3 regions of the Exiguobacterium sp. EF_C8 genome follow, and region 2 is predicted to be linked to each of the others. Evidence: riboswitches for the same ligand, from Rfam matches in the RefSeq annotation. Region 2 holds a riboswitch; each other region holds the start of a gene.

Region 1 (5,176 bases), 380 kb from region 2:
GATTTCAGAGCGAACAGGCAGCGACGTTCGGTGCCTTTCATGAAGCGCAACTCGTTGGGGTCGTCACCGTTGTCTGCTCCGAGCTAGACAAGATGCGACATCGAGCCAATTTATTTGCGATGTACGTCACTCCAAGCATCAGAAAACAGCAGGTCGGACAGCAATTGGTACAAGAGGCATTACGGGCATTAGAGGAACGTCCTTGGATCGAGCAGGTTCATCTCTCGGTCGTTCGGACGAATGAAGCCGCTAAAGCCTTGTATCGGTCGCTTGGCTTCGAATCGTACGCGATTGAACCGCGGGCGTTGAAAATCGATGGTACCTATCATGATGAAGAACTCATGTGGTATCGGTTCTAACACAAAACGACCGAAATTCAATGAGAGATGATCTCTTTTGAATTCCGGTCTTTTTTAAAATCAGTTTGCCCAATTTGGTTTGCTGAAACCTTTGAATGATTTTTCGATGACTGTGTTGAATGCATCGGATTCGACAGCTGTCTTCAGGTCTTTTGCGACTTGTGAGTCTGCATCTTTCGTTTGGACAGCAATGAGGTTCCGGTATTGCTCGTCCATCGTCTCAAGTGCTAACGCATCGAGTAAATCGAATTTCGCAGCAAGCGCGAAGTTCCCTGGAACTGCTGAGACATCAACGCTTTCGATGGCACGTGGCAGTTGCGCTGCTTCAAGCGGCTTGATGACGAGTTTCTTCGGATTTTTGACGATATCTTTCTCTGAGACGGTCAGTGGATCGACATCTGGCTTCAGTTCGATCCAGCCTTGTTCTGCCAAGAGGTTCAGCGCGCGTGCCTGGTTCGTTGGATCGTTCGGTGTCGCGACTTCAGCGCCTGTCTTGACGTCGTCAAGTGTCTTCGCCGTTTTACTATACAGTCCCATCGGTGCCGTCGGGACTGTGATGAGTCCTTTAAGGTCGAGCTTCTTTTCTTTAGAGAACGTCTTCAGGTAAATCGAGTGTTGGAATAAGTTAGCATCGATATTGCCACTACCGAGTGCGATGTTTGGTTGGATATAATCGCTGAATTCGACGATTTCGACTTTATAGCCTTTCTTTTCGAGTTGCGGTTGAATCGCTTGTTTGACCATGTCGCTATAAGGACCGCTTGTCGCCCCAATCTTGATCGTCTTGTCTTTTTCATCAGCGCTGCTGTCTCCGCATCCTGCGAGGATTCCTGCACCGAGTAAGGCTGTCGCTAAAAAGGCATATCGTTTTTTCATGATTCAACTCTCCCTTTATATGTATGATTAGCGCTTGTCTGTTTTTCGCGCTAGTTGATTGCCGAGTGCTTGAATGCTCTGGACGATGACGATGAGGACGACGATCGTCACGATCATGATGAGATTATCGTAGCGATAGTAACCGAAACGGATCGCGAGGTCACCGACACCTCCACCGCCGACGATACCAGCCATCGCCGAGAAGCCGATTAAGCTGATCGTCGTTAATGTGATGCCCTGAATGATGCCAGGGAGTGCTTCCGGTAAGAGGACACTGACGATGATCCGTAATGGTTTCGCTCCGCAGGCTTCCGCTGCTTCGATCAGACCAGGTGGAATTTCACGGAGTGATGTTTCGACGAGGCGCGCGAGAAACGGAATCGCTGCGACACTAAGGCTGACGGACGCTGCCGTCGGACCAATCGTATTATCAAGCAAGAACTTCGTTAATGGAATGAGGGCAACAAGCAAGATGATGAACGGCAAGGACCGGACGATGTTGACGACGAAGTCAAGGACACGTCGGATGGCAATGTTTTGAAAGAATAAACCGCGGTCGGTGACGAACAGGAGAATCCCGAGTGGAATCCCGACGACCAATGCGAAGGCAAGCGAAATGCCAACCATCCACGCCGTCTCACCAAGTGCCTTCAACAACTCGGGTAACATCGTTTGTATACGATCAAGCCACATCCTGAATCACCTCGAGTGTATGAAGTTCCGCCGCAAGCCAGTCGAGGGCAGGTGCGATTTGATCGGAGGATCCCGTCAAGCTGACGATTAAGACACCAAAAGCGACGTCTTGGATGTAATCGACTTTTCCGTGCAGGATGCTGACCGAGATATCGTATCGACGGATGGCTTCCGATAACGTACTTTCACCGGTCTTCTCGCCCGTGAACTGCAGGCGGATGATCTTTCCCGGTGTCGCTTGCAAGATGCGTTCCGGTAGCTCGATCTGGAGTGCCGTGTCGACGTAATGTTGTGTCACCGGATGTTTGGCTTGACTGAACAAATCGTATGTAGAGGCGACTTCGACGACTTCCCCTTGCGACATGACCGCGACACGATGGCAAATCTGTTTGACGACATCGATCTCATGCGTGATGAGGACTATCGTCAATCCGAGTCGTTCATTCAAATCTTTCAACAAATCTAAAATCTGCAGCGTCGTGACCGGATCAAGGGCAGAGGTCGCTTCGTCACATAACAAGACGGTTGGATCATTCGCGAGTGCCCGGGCAATCCCAACGCGCTGTTTTTGTCCGCCGCTCAACTGACTCGGGAAGTTCGTTTCGAATCCTTCGAGTCCGACGAGTGAGACGAGTTCACGGATCCGTTCCGGAAAATCTGCTCGTTTGACGCCAGCAGCCTTCAGTGCGAAAGCAATGTTATCTGCGACATTACGCGACTGGATCAATTGGAAATGCTGAAAGATCATTCCTGTCCGCAAACGAAGTTGACGCAAATCTGCTTTTGACATCCCACCGAGCGAGACACCGTCGACCTTGACCGTTCCTTGTGTCGGATGCTCGAGACCGTTGATCAGACGAAGTAACGTACTCTTACCGGCACCGGATTCACCGATGATCCCAAAGATTTCTCCTTTTTGAATCGTCAAATCGACATCCCGTAATGCGAAAATCGGGGTCCGGTCTCGGACGAACCGTTTCGTAATCTGTTTGAATTCAATCATTTGCTCATCTCCTTGTACAAAAAAAGTCGCTTTTTCCTAGTAGCAGAGCAACCAGAAAAAAGCGACGAAAGTGTAAGATTTCGTAACTTATCTCTCAGAATGAATCCATTCTGTAGGATGTGGCACCGTTCCTGATAGGTGGTTGCCGGACGTCGTTGGGCCTAATCCCTCGGTCGCTCTCGATAAGTAGTTATGCTGTTGGGATTTACTTTAACGGAAATGATTCCCATCTGTCAAATATTTTTTCAGAATTATTCCGCAACGGGTGTCCGGAACAGGTTGAGCGTTCCGATTCGGTCGACGGCCTCCTCTAGCCGTTCGACGTCAGCAATTAAGCTGATCCGCACGTAGCCTTCGCCGTATTCGCCGAAGAATGATCCAGGGGTAACGGCGACGTGTGCTTCGTCAAGCAGATGATCCGTGAAGCTTTGGGACGTGTATCCTTCCGGCACGGGGAGCCAGACGAAGAAGGAACCGCCCGGTCGTGGTCCGCTCCAACCGATTGCATCGAGTTTCGCGAACAATGCATCGCGTCGTGTTTCGTATAAGCTACTTAACTCACGGACACATGTTTGGTCACTCGTCAGGGCAACGGTCGCTGCATGTTGGATCGGTGTGAAGGCACTGACGTAGAGATGTTCCTGATACGTCTCGATGCTTGAGATGACGGACGGATTTCCGATCGCGAAAGCGATTCGGAAGCCAGACATGTTGAAGCGTTTCGAGAGTGAGAACAACTCGATTCCGACATCTTTCGCCCCTTCCGTCTGCAAGAAGCTTCGTGTGGGACCATCAAAGCTGATGCCACCGTAGGCTAAATCATGGACGACACAAATATCATGGGCATCCGCGAAGGCAACTGTCTGTTCGAAGGCTTCTGCTGTCGCTGTCGCACCTGTCGGATTACTCGGGTAATTGAGGAACAACATCCGGGCGCGCTCGACATCTGTCGTATCAAGTAAATCGTAATCCGGCAGGAAGTTATTTTTCTCAAGCAATGGAAGCGTAATCGGGTAAGCACCAGCAAGTGCTGCTCCAGACAGGTAATCCGGGTACCCCGGATCCGGGACGATGACACCTTCTCCAGGATTGACGATCGTTTGTGGTAAGGCGACGATTCCGGCTTTACTACCGAGAAGAATTGCGACCTCGGTTGCCGGATCGATCGTGACGCCGAATTCGTTCGCATAAAAGCTCGCGACGGCTTGCTTTAAAAAATCATGTCCACGAAATGGTGGATATTGAAGGTTTGTTGGCTCATCGATCGCCTGTTTCAAGGCGTCGAGAATATGTACGGGCGTCGTTTGATCGGGTGTTCCTTGACCAAGGGTAATGACATCATGTCCGGCAGCTTTCACAGCACCGATTCGGTTCGCAAGTTCTGCGAAAACGGGAGCAGGAAGCCGATCGATGGCGATGGATGGAGCGAAATGTTTCATGGATGTGTGCCTCCTTAGTAGTATTGTCGTCAAGGATAACGAATATTCAGTCAAAAGAAAAGAACTTTTTTGAGATTCAAAAAAATCGTCCAATAAACAGGTACAGATATGTGGAGCGGGAATAGAGAGTAGGGAGAGGAGTGAGGAGATGAAGCGAGCTAGCTGGAAAGAAGCAGTCGTCTATCAAGTCTATTGGCGCAGTTTTAAGGATTCGAATGGGGACGGCATCGGTGATTTGCGAGGTGTCATCGACAAGCTAGATTACATCGCATCGCTTGGTGTCGATATCGTCTGGTTAAATCCATGTTACCGTTCTCCAGACATCGATAATGGCTATGATATTGCCGATTATTACACGATCATGGACAAGGCGGGGACGATGGGCGATCTACAAGAGTTGATCACAGCGGCTCACGCACGCGGCTTAAAGATAATTCTTGATTTGGTCGTCAATCATACGAGTGACCAGCATGACTGGTTCCGTCAGTCGCGGGACCGAATCCACGACAAGGATGATTGGTACATCTGGAAAGATGGAACGAAAGAGACGCCTCCGAACAATTGGCGGTCGTACTTTGCGCCGAGCCCGTGGACGTGGAGTGAAGAGCGCGAACAATATTATTTCCATTCCTTTGCGAAAGAGCAACCGGACTTAAACTGGGAACAACCGGCTGTCCGGCAAGCGATCTACGACATGATGAACTGGTGGATCGCTCAAGGGATTGACGGTTTCCGGATGGACGTCATCAACTTGATCAAAAAACGTTCGCTTGAGGATGTCGTCAATCCGTTTGATCTATCGTATC
Region 2 (5,176 bases):
CGCGTGATGTAAGGTTCTGGTGCTTGGATGTACTCTTGAATCAACGTGATGCCATCGACTGGTTCGTCGAATGTCGAACCATCGAGATAAGCTTCAAGTGCTTCAATCGAATGGAATAACTGGACGCCGAGACCTTTCCCGGCACGGTTATGTTTCGTGATGAATGACGAAACACCGATTTCTTTTGCTGCTTGTACGATTTGATCACGTCCGACAGCAGCCGTTGTCTTTGGTACACGAATCCCAGCCTTACGTAACGCTGTGTATTGATTAACTTTGCTGACTTCAAGACGGAGCGCACGCGTTCCGTTAAAGACAGTCCGGTCATGCTCTTCTAACCAAGCGAGGACCCCTTCCGTCAACTCTGGCGCATAACGATGCCCCCGCGTATGCGAAGACGCACTCATACGACTGTAAAAGACACCTTCTGGCGGCAGTTCATCTAACGGTACGATTCCTTCATTCAAGTGCCACTGCTCGTACGGCAACTTGAGTTCTTCGAGACGTTTGATGAGATGATCCGTCCATTCTTGGTTTTCGTGGAGAATATGAATTTTTGTCATGATTATTGACCTACCTTTCGTTTCGCTTCGACCAGTGGCATTACGTCACGGGCAAAGCGTTCCATTTCTTCAAGTTGTGGTGAGAATTGTAACAAGAGCAACGTGACACCAACGGCTTCGAACGCTAGAATCCGTTCGGCAATCTGTTCTGGTGTTCCGATCAAGTTCGGTCGCAGACCACGGTTCGAGACGGAATAATCATTTCGTTCGACCTGTTGTTCGAGTTGCGATTTACTGATGAAATCTTGATAACCGGCATAACCGGCGCTGTCTTCCTTAACGTCCGTGATGCGTTGCCACTCAAGAAGCGCTTCTTCTTCCGTATCCCGACAAATGATGTAGGCAGCAAGACCGAAGCTCTCAAGCGGTGCGTGTCCCGTCGCTTCCCGGCGTACTTTCATATCATTGATTTTATGAGCTACTTCTTCAACAGTGCCTCCATGCATGACGTAGGCATCACAATGTTCGACGATCGTCCGTTTTCCGGCTTCACTCTCTCCACCAGCGTAGAGCTTAATCCCCGGACGCTGGACGGGTTTCGGATGGAGTTCTGCCTGTTCGATCGTGTAGTGATTGCCGGAGAAGCTGTACGGTGACGCATCTGCCCATAGTCCTTTCATGACCGTGACGAACTCTTCCGTTCGGGCATAGCGTTCATCGTGTGCAGTAAAAATACCGTTGTATTGTTTTGCTTCTTCTGCCCACCAGGCTGAGACGACATTGAGCGTAAATCGCCCTCCACTCAACTGATCGATGTTTGCCGCCATCTTCGCCGTCGTCGCTGGATTATGGAACCCGGAACGAACCGCTGTCATGATTTCAAGGCGTTCTGTTGTTGCAGCAATCGCCGCTGCCGTTGTCCATGCCTCAAGACTCGGTTCCTTGATGCCTTTGATATCGTTCAAGTTCAATTCCGCAATCAACGTCGTCGAGAAGCCGATGCGTTCAGCTGTTTGTGCGACTTGTTTCGCATAATCGAATGTCGCTGGCATCTGTTCATCCTCGACGTTACGTAACCATCCCCCAAAAATCGGTAACCAAAAACCATACTCCACTCCATCGTCCCCCTTATCATAAAAAAAACGCTCTTTTCGAAGTTCGAAAAGAGCGACGGTATCTTGTCCTGTCCGCTCTTATCTTCAGAAGGTATTCCTTCCTGGAAGTAGCACCTTCCGCCATAGCGGGGTTGCTGAAGTGTCTTCGGGCCAGTCCCTCGACTTCTCTAGATAAGATGTGTTGCATTCATCGTACAGAATTCATTGAACTAAAGCAACCATTAAACCGTCTTTTCCTATCGGATTTATTCCAAAGAAAAATCCCGACGTAGTGTCGGGATTCGGAATTAGTATGGTGCGACGAAATCTGATGTCTGCTCTGGCGCCTGCTCCCCACGAATACGATCGTAGAATTTGGCAAGCGTGACACTGAAGTATGGTCCGACCCATAGGACAGCAAGACCAAGCGTAACGATAACAAGCAACGCCCAACCGATAAACGATAAGAAGAGCAAGAATGCTTCCATCTTGTGTCCATCCATGAGTTGCCGTGAGCGTGTAATTGCTTCGAGAATACCGATTGACGGCTCATCCCGAAGGATGTAGTACGTCAACAAGTAAGAGAATGACTTGATGATACCAGGGATGATTAAGAGTAACGTCCAGAGCGCGATAAAGATGAACTGAACAATGGCCAGCCCCACCACTTTCAGGAACATACCATATGGCTCAAACAAATCCGTCACTTTCGTTTCTTCGCCACGAGCAATCGACATGGCAATCCATGTCCAACCGACTCCTACTGGAATCAATAAAATCGACACCAATGATACAACGAGATCTATACTACTAGACGGCTCATCGATATCCGATCCAAATAAATTAGGAACACCCTGAATAATACTAAACAGCAGAAAAGCTAGGACTGCAAATCCCCAACGACCGCTGAGCGACTCCTTCGCTGCTTTTTTTAATTGAGATGACATGAGTAAGGTCCTCCTTGAAAAATAAGTTCTCACCTTACTCTACGGCTTAAAACTTCTAATGTTTCACTCTTTTTTCAATAATTTCCCGTCTCGTCACTGGTTGAGCCAAACACGCTCAAGTTGTCGTCCACATGTTAGAACGAACGTTGAACATCGAAGCGCTCCATCACAAACGAAATGTCATGTTTTTTATCTATGTACGCTGATATATCTCCACAGCCGGATCCCGTTGCTTGTATTTCGCGACGATGACGATCAGGACCGTGATGATCACAAGCAGGAACCAAGAAGACAACTTTCCGAGATCAACGACTTCCCATCCTCTTTCCTGATGCGGATAGACCCACCCTTTAAAGAACGTCACGATATTCTCAGCGATCCAAATAAAGAACGCGATCAGTAAAAAAGACAGGACGAGCGGCATCCGGTAGATCGTCTGCTCGATCGTAAAATGAACCCATGACTTATAGAAGACAAGGACGACGAGGACCATCAATAGCCAGCGTGCATCGAAGATCCAGTGGTGGGTGAAGAAGTTGAGATAGACGAGACTGCCTACGCTGATCGCAAGCCAAGGTGGTGGGAATGCTGTGAAGCGTAAATGAAATCTTCGGAACGCTTGACAGACATAACTTGCGACACTTGCATACATGAATCCTGCATACAAAGGAACACCAGCCACTTTCGTTAGAGCCTGTTCCGGATAACTCCAAGACCCAACGTTCACTTTGAACAGTTCAAGTGCTAGACCAATCACGTGAAAGAGTAAGATCAGTTTGAACTCTTCCAGCGTTTCATAACGCGTGACAAGTAAGACGATTTGGACGAGAAGACACCATAGCAACAGGAGATCGTATCGAGCGACCGGTTCAGCAGGAAGATAACGTGAAAGAGCAAGCGCTGCGAAAATCATGACGGGAAAGACGCAACAGACGGCTTCTATGTATGTAAAACGAATCAGGTGTCGGATCGCTTTCATCCTGTCATCTCCTTTTTTCTTCAGTATACGTTTCTCTTTCGACCTTCCCCTCCTTCTTAAGATGGAAAAAACGGAAAATTTCGTCTTTCTTCTTCTACTTTCCTCATGATACAGTTAACGAATCAATTATTTTTAAGAAATGAGGTGTTAGACATGACGCGTCATCGTGCTTCCTGGTTATTACGCGCTACGTTAAAGTGGGGACTCTTCCTACTCGGTTTATTTTTACTCGCTCTCGGCTCATCGATGATGATCACGGCTGAACTCGGTGTCTCGACGTGGGATGTATTGCATCTCGGTCTCCAAAAGAAAACACCACTGTCCGTCGGAACGATTATTTTGCTCGTTGGTCTATTACTCGTGTTCGTTAAGTACACATTAGACCGCGTCACACCACAAATTGGAACACTCGTCAACGCGATTTTCGTCGGTGTCTTCATGAATCTTGTCCTTAATTCTCATCTCTTACCCTCTTTTGAGTCGATCTGGTTGAATACGATCTGGTTGATTTTCGGCATCTTCATCATCGGCATGGGGGCAGGTCTTTATGTTGCTGTCGGATATGGAGCCGGTCCACGCGATGGGTTGACGCTGACACTTGCAGAGCGATTTGGAACGTCGATTCGTCTGATGCGGACGATCATGGAGGTCACGGCATGCGGCATTGGCTGGTTGCTCGGTGGTCCTGTTTTCTTCGGTACAATCCTCTCGATTTTCTTAATCGGACCATTCCTACAATTTTGGTTGTTCTATTTCCGTCGGATCATTGCAGCGATCGATGCAAAAGGAATTCCAGCGTCTAAACGCCAAATTAGCTAAGTCGCCTGACTCGATATCATTCCGCGTGAATGATATCTCTTTTTATGTTAAAAGCAAATAAGTTGCGCCATCAAATTAAACACGTTATATTCGTTTACATATCAATCTTTGATACGTCAAAGGTTTCTTCGAACGAAGGGAAGGATGTGATGGATTGAGTATCTCCTGCACTGAAAAAGGACGGTTGATCTATGCACTCGTTTCTGTCAATAAGACGATTGCTCAAAAATTCGATCTCTGTACGGATGGTTTTAGTCAGACTCGAATGGATCTACTCGCTCAACTACAAGTCGATCAAACGATTAGCCAAAAAGAGTTACAAAAACGCGTTAATGTGGATCATGCGGCAGTGACCCGTCATCTCAAGCACCTGGAATCGACCGGGATGATTGCTCGCGAGCGTTCAGCTGCTGACAATCGGGTGATTCTTGTTTCTTTAACGGAACAAGGGGCGACGCGCATCGCTCAATTACGCGAACAAAAAGATGAGTTTCTCGAGGATCTACTCGAAGGATTCTCTGCTGAAGAACAACGGACGTTAGCTGAGATGATTCAGCGCATCGAAGCAAACGCTGACGCATTACCTAAACTAAAAGAGGAGTCGATTTAATATGGCAACGCAAACTCAAACAGACTTCATGGAAATCGTTAAAGGACGTCGCTCGATTCGTAACTACGACACGAACGTAAAAATTTCAAAAGAAGAAATGACACAAATCCTTGAAGAAGCAACACTTGCACCATCTTCCGTCAACATGCAACCATGGCGTTTCCTCGTCATCGATAGCGAAGAAGGAAAAGCAACACTTGCACCACTCGCGAAATTCAACCAAG
Region 3 (5,176 bases), 220 kb from region 2:
GATGCAACAGGGGCATGCCGAGTTTTAAGCCCAGCACGTAGCTAATCGTCATTCCAATGCAACTGCCAGCGTAAGCGGCAAGAATCGTACCGAACAGCGGTAGATTGCCTTGATGCATCCAAAAACCGGACAGGACGAGCAAGGTCTCATCAGGAACCGGCAATCCCACGATACCACCTGCGAGAAGGACGGAAAGACCAAGGGCGCCATATTGGTGCAGAATGTCATGTAAGAGATGATGAATCGGGGACACCTTCTTTCGCGAGAATCTTCTTCTTTAGTGTACAGGAAATGGATGAAGGTTGGAATGAAAGGACAAAAATTCTAGGTAAAGAAAAAATGAATTTTGATTTCCGGAAGTCAACCCTTTTTCTCAATACCGTTTCGAGCTATACTCGTTAAAGTGACTATTTTTAGAGGACGGTGTCGGACGATGATGCATGTAATAAATCAGTACGGCTGGATCGAAGTAATTTGTGGCAGTATGTTTTCCGGGAAATCGGAAGAGTTGATTCGTCGTGTCAGACGGGCACAGTACGGCAAACTGCCCGTTCAAGTATTCAAGCCGGCAATCGATGACCGGTACCATGAAGAGCATGTCGTCTCTCACATCGGAAATTCCGTCGTGGCGATTCCAATGGCGACGAGTCGTGATCTCTATGCAGCAGTAGCGCAAGAAACACAAATTGTCGGAATTGATGAAGTTCAATTCTTTGATGATGAGATCGTTCAAGTCATCGAAGCACTTGCGCAAGACGGAAAACGCGTCATTTGTGCAGGACTCGATCAGGATTTCCGGGCAGAGCCATTTGGCAAGATGCCGGAATTACTGGCGCGCGCAGAATTTGTGACAAAACTTCAGGCGATCTGTCTCTCATGTGGCGATCCGGCTTCCCGGACACAACGTTTGATTGATGGAAAACCAGCGAACTATGATGATCCGATCATTTTAGTCGGCGCTTCAGAATCGTATGAGCCACGGTGCCGCCACTGCCATGAAGTGCCAGGAAAGCCGAAGCCGCTCCAAACGATGCAACACCAAAAAGGATAAACAAAAAAGACGAACCGATGATGGTCGTCCTTTGATGTAACAGCTGTTCGCTTCTAAGTGAAGACGAATAGCTGTTTTTTTTATTATCCCGTTTCTTGTGAGAAACGGCTCGAGCGTTCGATGAAACGAATCGTCTCACGCACGATCAAATCCTGATCATGATCGAGGGTCGCGACGTGGTACGAGTTGAGGAGACAGTAGCTTCGTTTATCATTCGTCCCGATATGCTGATGCAGATAATCCGAGCTCGACGGCGGAACGACGTGATCGGTCGCCGAGTAAAGAATCAATGTCGGTAGAAGGATTGATCCAAGGCGTCCTTTCGTCTCATCCATCAAGCGGACGAGTTCGAATGCACAACGACTCGGAACGAGGTCATAGATGATTTCGAAAGCAGACCGTTTGATATCCGGTGCCCCTTCAGGTAGGTATTGTGGACCATCTTCAAACGACAGTGCTTCATAAGACGGAACGGAGAGAGCGGCATTGATCGTAATGATGCCTGAAAATGGAATCCCGTCAGCGGCGAGCGATAGTGCGAGCGTCGCGCCCATTGATTGACCGATGACGAAGACTTGATCGCATGTTTCTTGTAAACGTGCATAGCCGTCTTGCAGGCTCTGCTTCCAACATCGAGCAGTCGATTGTTCGAACTCACGGACGTTCGTCCCGTGACCACGCAAACGTGGAGCATAGACAGTGAATCCTTTAGCAGCAAATGCCTCACCGACATCCCGAACACTTTGCGGGGTCGCATTAAAACCATGACAGATTAAAATGCCGATCGGTCCACCTTGAAGATAAAATGCTTCAGCACCAGTCAATACAGGATAGTTCATCATTACTATTTTTCCTCCATTCGTGAAAAAAACTCGTCAACGTCATTGCTTGGACGCCCACGAGTTTTTCACCGTATCATCCAAAGCCGCGCTTTGCTGGTCGGAGCACCTTACAGATTGCAGGTTGCCGTGAAGTCATAGAGCCAGGTCTCTCGTTCACTCTTGATAAATATCATATTGGAATTGTCGGATTAATCATTGAAACGATGGTAGCACGACCGAAAATGCCTTGTCAAATCGTTCTGGACGAATCGTGATTTGTTCTTTCAGCTAACTCATAACTTATGACTCAATCGATATGCGCCAAATGGATTATTTTTGCAAAGTTGGTTGACTTTTAAAGGTTCGACCCGTAATGTAAAAATTAGTTTTACGACATAAGCAACAACGCAACAACACACATACGAATTTCATACCGCAATACTTATCCAGAGAGGTGGAGGGACTGGCCCTACGAAACCTCGGCAACAGACTCATTATGAGCACTGTGCCAATTCCATCAGACAGATGTCTGAGAGATGAGTGGAGTGGATTCTGCCACTGTGCGGATCCAGGTCTCTTCTTGTTTCTCAAGAAGGGACCTTTTTTGTTGAATGAAGGGGGAAAACGGAATGATTGCATTTCATCAAGTCAAAAAAACGTACGTCACGAAGGATCAGACGATCGCAGCACTCGACGGTGTCGACCTGACGATCGAGAAAGGCGAAATCTTCGGTGTCATCGGCTTTAGCGGTGCCGGGAAAAGTTCATTGCTCCGCTGCGTCAACCTGTTAGAACGACCGACGTCAGGAACAGTGACGGTCGACGGGGAGGATTTAACACAACTATCACCAAAAAAATTACGCCAAGCGAAACAGCGGATCGGGATGATCTTTCAACACTTCAATCTATTGAATGCAAACACGGTCTTTACGAACGTTGCGAAACCACTCGTTCTCGCAGGTATCAAGAAAGACGAGATTCGTCGCCGGGTGACGGAATTACTCGAATTCGTCGATCTCGCGGACAAGGCGGATCATTACCCGGATCAATTATCCGGCGGACAAAAGCAACGTGTCGGCATCGCCCGGGCACTAGCGACGCAACCATCCGTGCTCTTATGTGACGAAGCGACGTCAGCACTCGATCCTCAGACGACACATCATATTCTCCAGTTATTAAAACGCATCAATGCGGAATACGGGATCACCATTCTCTTGATCACCCATGAGATGGGCGTCATCCGGGAGATTTGTGACCGGGTCGCCGTCATCGAAGCTGGGAAGCTGATCGAGTCAGGAACAGTCTTTGATGTCTTTTCGAATCCGCAGACCGAGACAGCGAAAAACTTCGTCCGCTCCGTCATGCATGATGAAATTCCGGCATCAATTCGTCAGTTGATCGAGTCACGGAATGCGCATCCGATCTATAAGATTCATTTTCTCGGACATCACACCGGGCAACCACTCTTATCGCAAGTCGCAAAACGCTTCGACGTCGATGTCAACATCCTGCACGGTAGCATCACGGAGTTACAGGAAACACCGTTCGGTACATTACTTGTTGAACTGATCGGTGAAACAATCGAAGTAAAACGGGCCTTACAGTACATCGATCAGGCACAGGTGACCGTCGAGGAGGTGCTTGCTGATGCTAGTTAACTACAGTGATATCTGGACAGCATTTTTGCAGACGATGACGATGGTGTCAGTGTCGTTATTATTTTCGACTTTGATCGGTTTACCACTCGGCATCCTGCTCGTCGTCACCCGGAAAGGGGCATTGCTCGAGAACGTCCCGCTGTTCACATTCTTCAACAGTATCGTCAATATCTTCCGTTCAATTCCGTTCATCATCTTACTTGTTGCGATCATCCCGTTGACACGGTTGATCGTCCAGACGTCGATCGGAACCGAAGCCGCCATCGTCCCGCTCGTCTTTTACGCCGCACCGTACATGGCGCGTCTGATCGAGAGCTCGTTACTTGAAGTCGATAAAGGCGTCCTTGAGGCAGCAGAAGCGATGGGGGCGACGCCATTCCAAACGATTTTCCGCTTCCTTCTGCCGGAAGCACTCGGTTCACTAATCCTTAATTTAACGATTGCAACAGTCGGCTTGATCGGGGCGTCGGCGATGGCAGGCGCCATCGGTGGTGGCGGTTTGGGTGACTTAGCAATTACGTACGGTTATCAACGGTTCGACACGAAAGTCATGATCATCACGGTCGGGATTCTCGTTATCTTAGTCCAAGGCTTACAGACGACAGGCAACATCGTCGCACGAAAAATCAGAAGACATTAATCAAGGGAGCGATTCAGCCATGAAAAAAGCAGTAGCGATTGGAGCAACATTAACGACGATTTTATTTGCCGGGTGCTCAGCATCAGGAGAAGAAGAAAAGACGATCAAGCTCGGGGTCAGCGGTTCAGACACTCAAGTATGGGATTACGTCGCGAAAAAAGCGGAAAAGGAGGGCATCAAAATCGAGCTCGTCAAGTTCTCCGATTATGTCCAGCCGAACATGGCACTGGCTGAGGGTGAGATCGACGCCAATGCCTTCCAGACGATTTCCTACTTCAACGCCTTCAAGAAGGAACATAAGTTGAAGCTGTCACCGATTGCGACGACCGTCATTGCACCGATGGGCATTTACTCAGATAAATATAAGGACGTCAAAGATATTCCAGTCGGTGGCAAAATCGCTGTTCCGAACGAAGCGACGAACATGGGACGTGCCTTCTTGTTACTACAAGAAGCAGGTTTGATCAAATTACCGGACGACTTCGACGGCAATGGATCGGTCGATAAGATCGTTGAAAATCCGAAGAAACTGAAAATCGTTCCGATCGTCGCTGGACAAACGCCACGCGTCTTACCGGACGTCGCTGCATCGATCATCAATAACGGTATTGCTGTTGACGCAGGACTAAATCCGATCAAGGACTCGATCGTCCATGAGAACGAGACAGCAAAACCATACATCAACATCATCGCGACACGGACGGAAGACAAGAACAAAAAAGAACTGAAAAAGATCGCGTCGCTTTACCAACAAAAAGATGTCGCGGCTTTCATCAAAAAAGAATATAAAGGTAGCTCGATCCCGACGTTCGTTCCACTAAGCGACATCGGCGAATAAATTCTAAAGGAGAGTGGATAGCATGACGACACCAGTACGCACGACATGGGTAGAGACGATTGAACAGGACATCGAACAAAAACGGGAATCGTATCTTGAGACGAGCCACCGGATTCATGCGACGCCGGAAATCGGTAACGAGGAATTCTTTGCTTCGCGGCTACATGC

What was found. A riboswitch is a leader RNA that binds a small molecule or an ion and turns the genes downstream of it on or off. The one in region 2 is predicted to bind S-adenosylmethionine.
Region 1: it holds a riboswitch for S-adenosylmethionine, as region 2 does, so the genes downstream of both, ACY2IG_RS14235 (methionine ABC transporter ATP-binding protein) here and ACY2IG_RS16185 (LLM class flavin-dependent oxidoreductase) in region 2, are expected to answer to the same signal.
Region 3: it holds a riboswitch for S-adenosylmethionine, as region 2 does, so the genes downstream of both, ACY2IG_RS15005 (alpha/beta hydrolase) here and ACY2IG_RS16185 (LLM class flavin-dependent oxidoreductase) in region 2, are expected to answer to the same signal.

The regions. Positions count from the first base shown of each region.
Region 1 covers NZ_CM143264.1:2,689,643-2,694,818, reverse strand. Annotated here, with positions in the region: gene ACY2IG_RS14250 (GNAT family N-acetyltransferase) at 1-359, shown strand, start outside; gene ACY2IG_RS14245 (MetQ/NlpA family ABC transporter substrate-binding protein) at 420-1,235, opposite strand; gene ACY2IG_RS14240 (methionine ABC transporter permease) at 1,263-1,928, opposite strand; gene ACY2IG_RS14235 (methionine ABC transporter ATP-binding protein) at 1,918-2,931, opposite strand; SAM riboswitch class I at 3,016-3,120, opposite strand; gene ACY2IG_RS14230 (aminotransferase class I/II-fold pyridoxal phosphate-dependent enzyme) at 3,183-4,370, opposite strand; gene ACY2IG_RS14225 (alpha-glucosidase) at 4,519-5,176, shown strand, end outside.
Region 2 covers NZ_CM143264.1:3,066,090-3,071,265, forward strand. Annotated here, with positions in the region: gene ACY2IG_RS16180 (ATP-grasp domain-containing protein) at 1-563, opposite strand, end outside; gene ACY2IG_RS16185 (LLM class flavin-dependent oxidoreductase) at 566-1,618, opposite strand; SAM riboswitch class I at 1,694-1,796, opposite strand; gene ACY2IG_RS16190 (DUF975 family protein) at 1,906-2,544, opposite strand; gene ACY2IG_RS16195 (DUF817 domain-containing protein) at 2,738-3,523, opposite strand; gene ACY2IG_RS16200 (YczE/YyaS/YitT family protein) at 3,677-4,342, shown strand; gene ACY2IG_RS16205 (MarR family winged helix-turn-helix transcriptional regulator) at 4,497-4,952, shown strand; gene ACY2IG_RS16210 (nitroreductase family protein) at 4,954-5,176, shown strand, end outside.
Region 3 covers NZ_CM143264.1:2,846,831-2,852,006, reverse strand. Annotated here, with positions in the region: gene ACY2IG_RS15015 (DedA family protein) at 1-253, opposite strand, end outside; gene ACY2IG_RS15010 (thymidine kinase) at 437-1,051, shown strand; gene ACY2IG_RS15005 (alpha/beta hydrolase) at 1,135-1,893, opposite strand; SAM riboswitch class I at 1,961-2,062, opposite strand; SAM riboswitch class I at 2,312-2,415, shown strand; gene ACY2IG_RS15000 (methionine ABC transporter ATP-binding protein) at 2,502-3,530, shown strand; gene ACY2IG_RS14995 (methionine ABC transporter permease) at 3,520-4,170, shown strand; gene ACY2IG_RS14990 (MetQ/NlpA family ABC transporter substrate-binding protein) at 4,190-5,008, shown strand; gene ACY2IG_RS14985 (M20 family metallopeptidase) at 5,031-5,176, shown strand, end outside.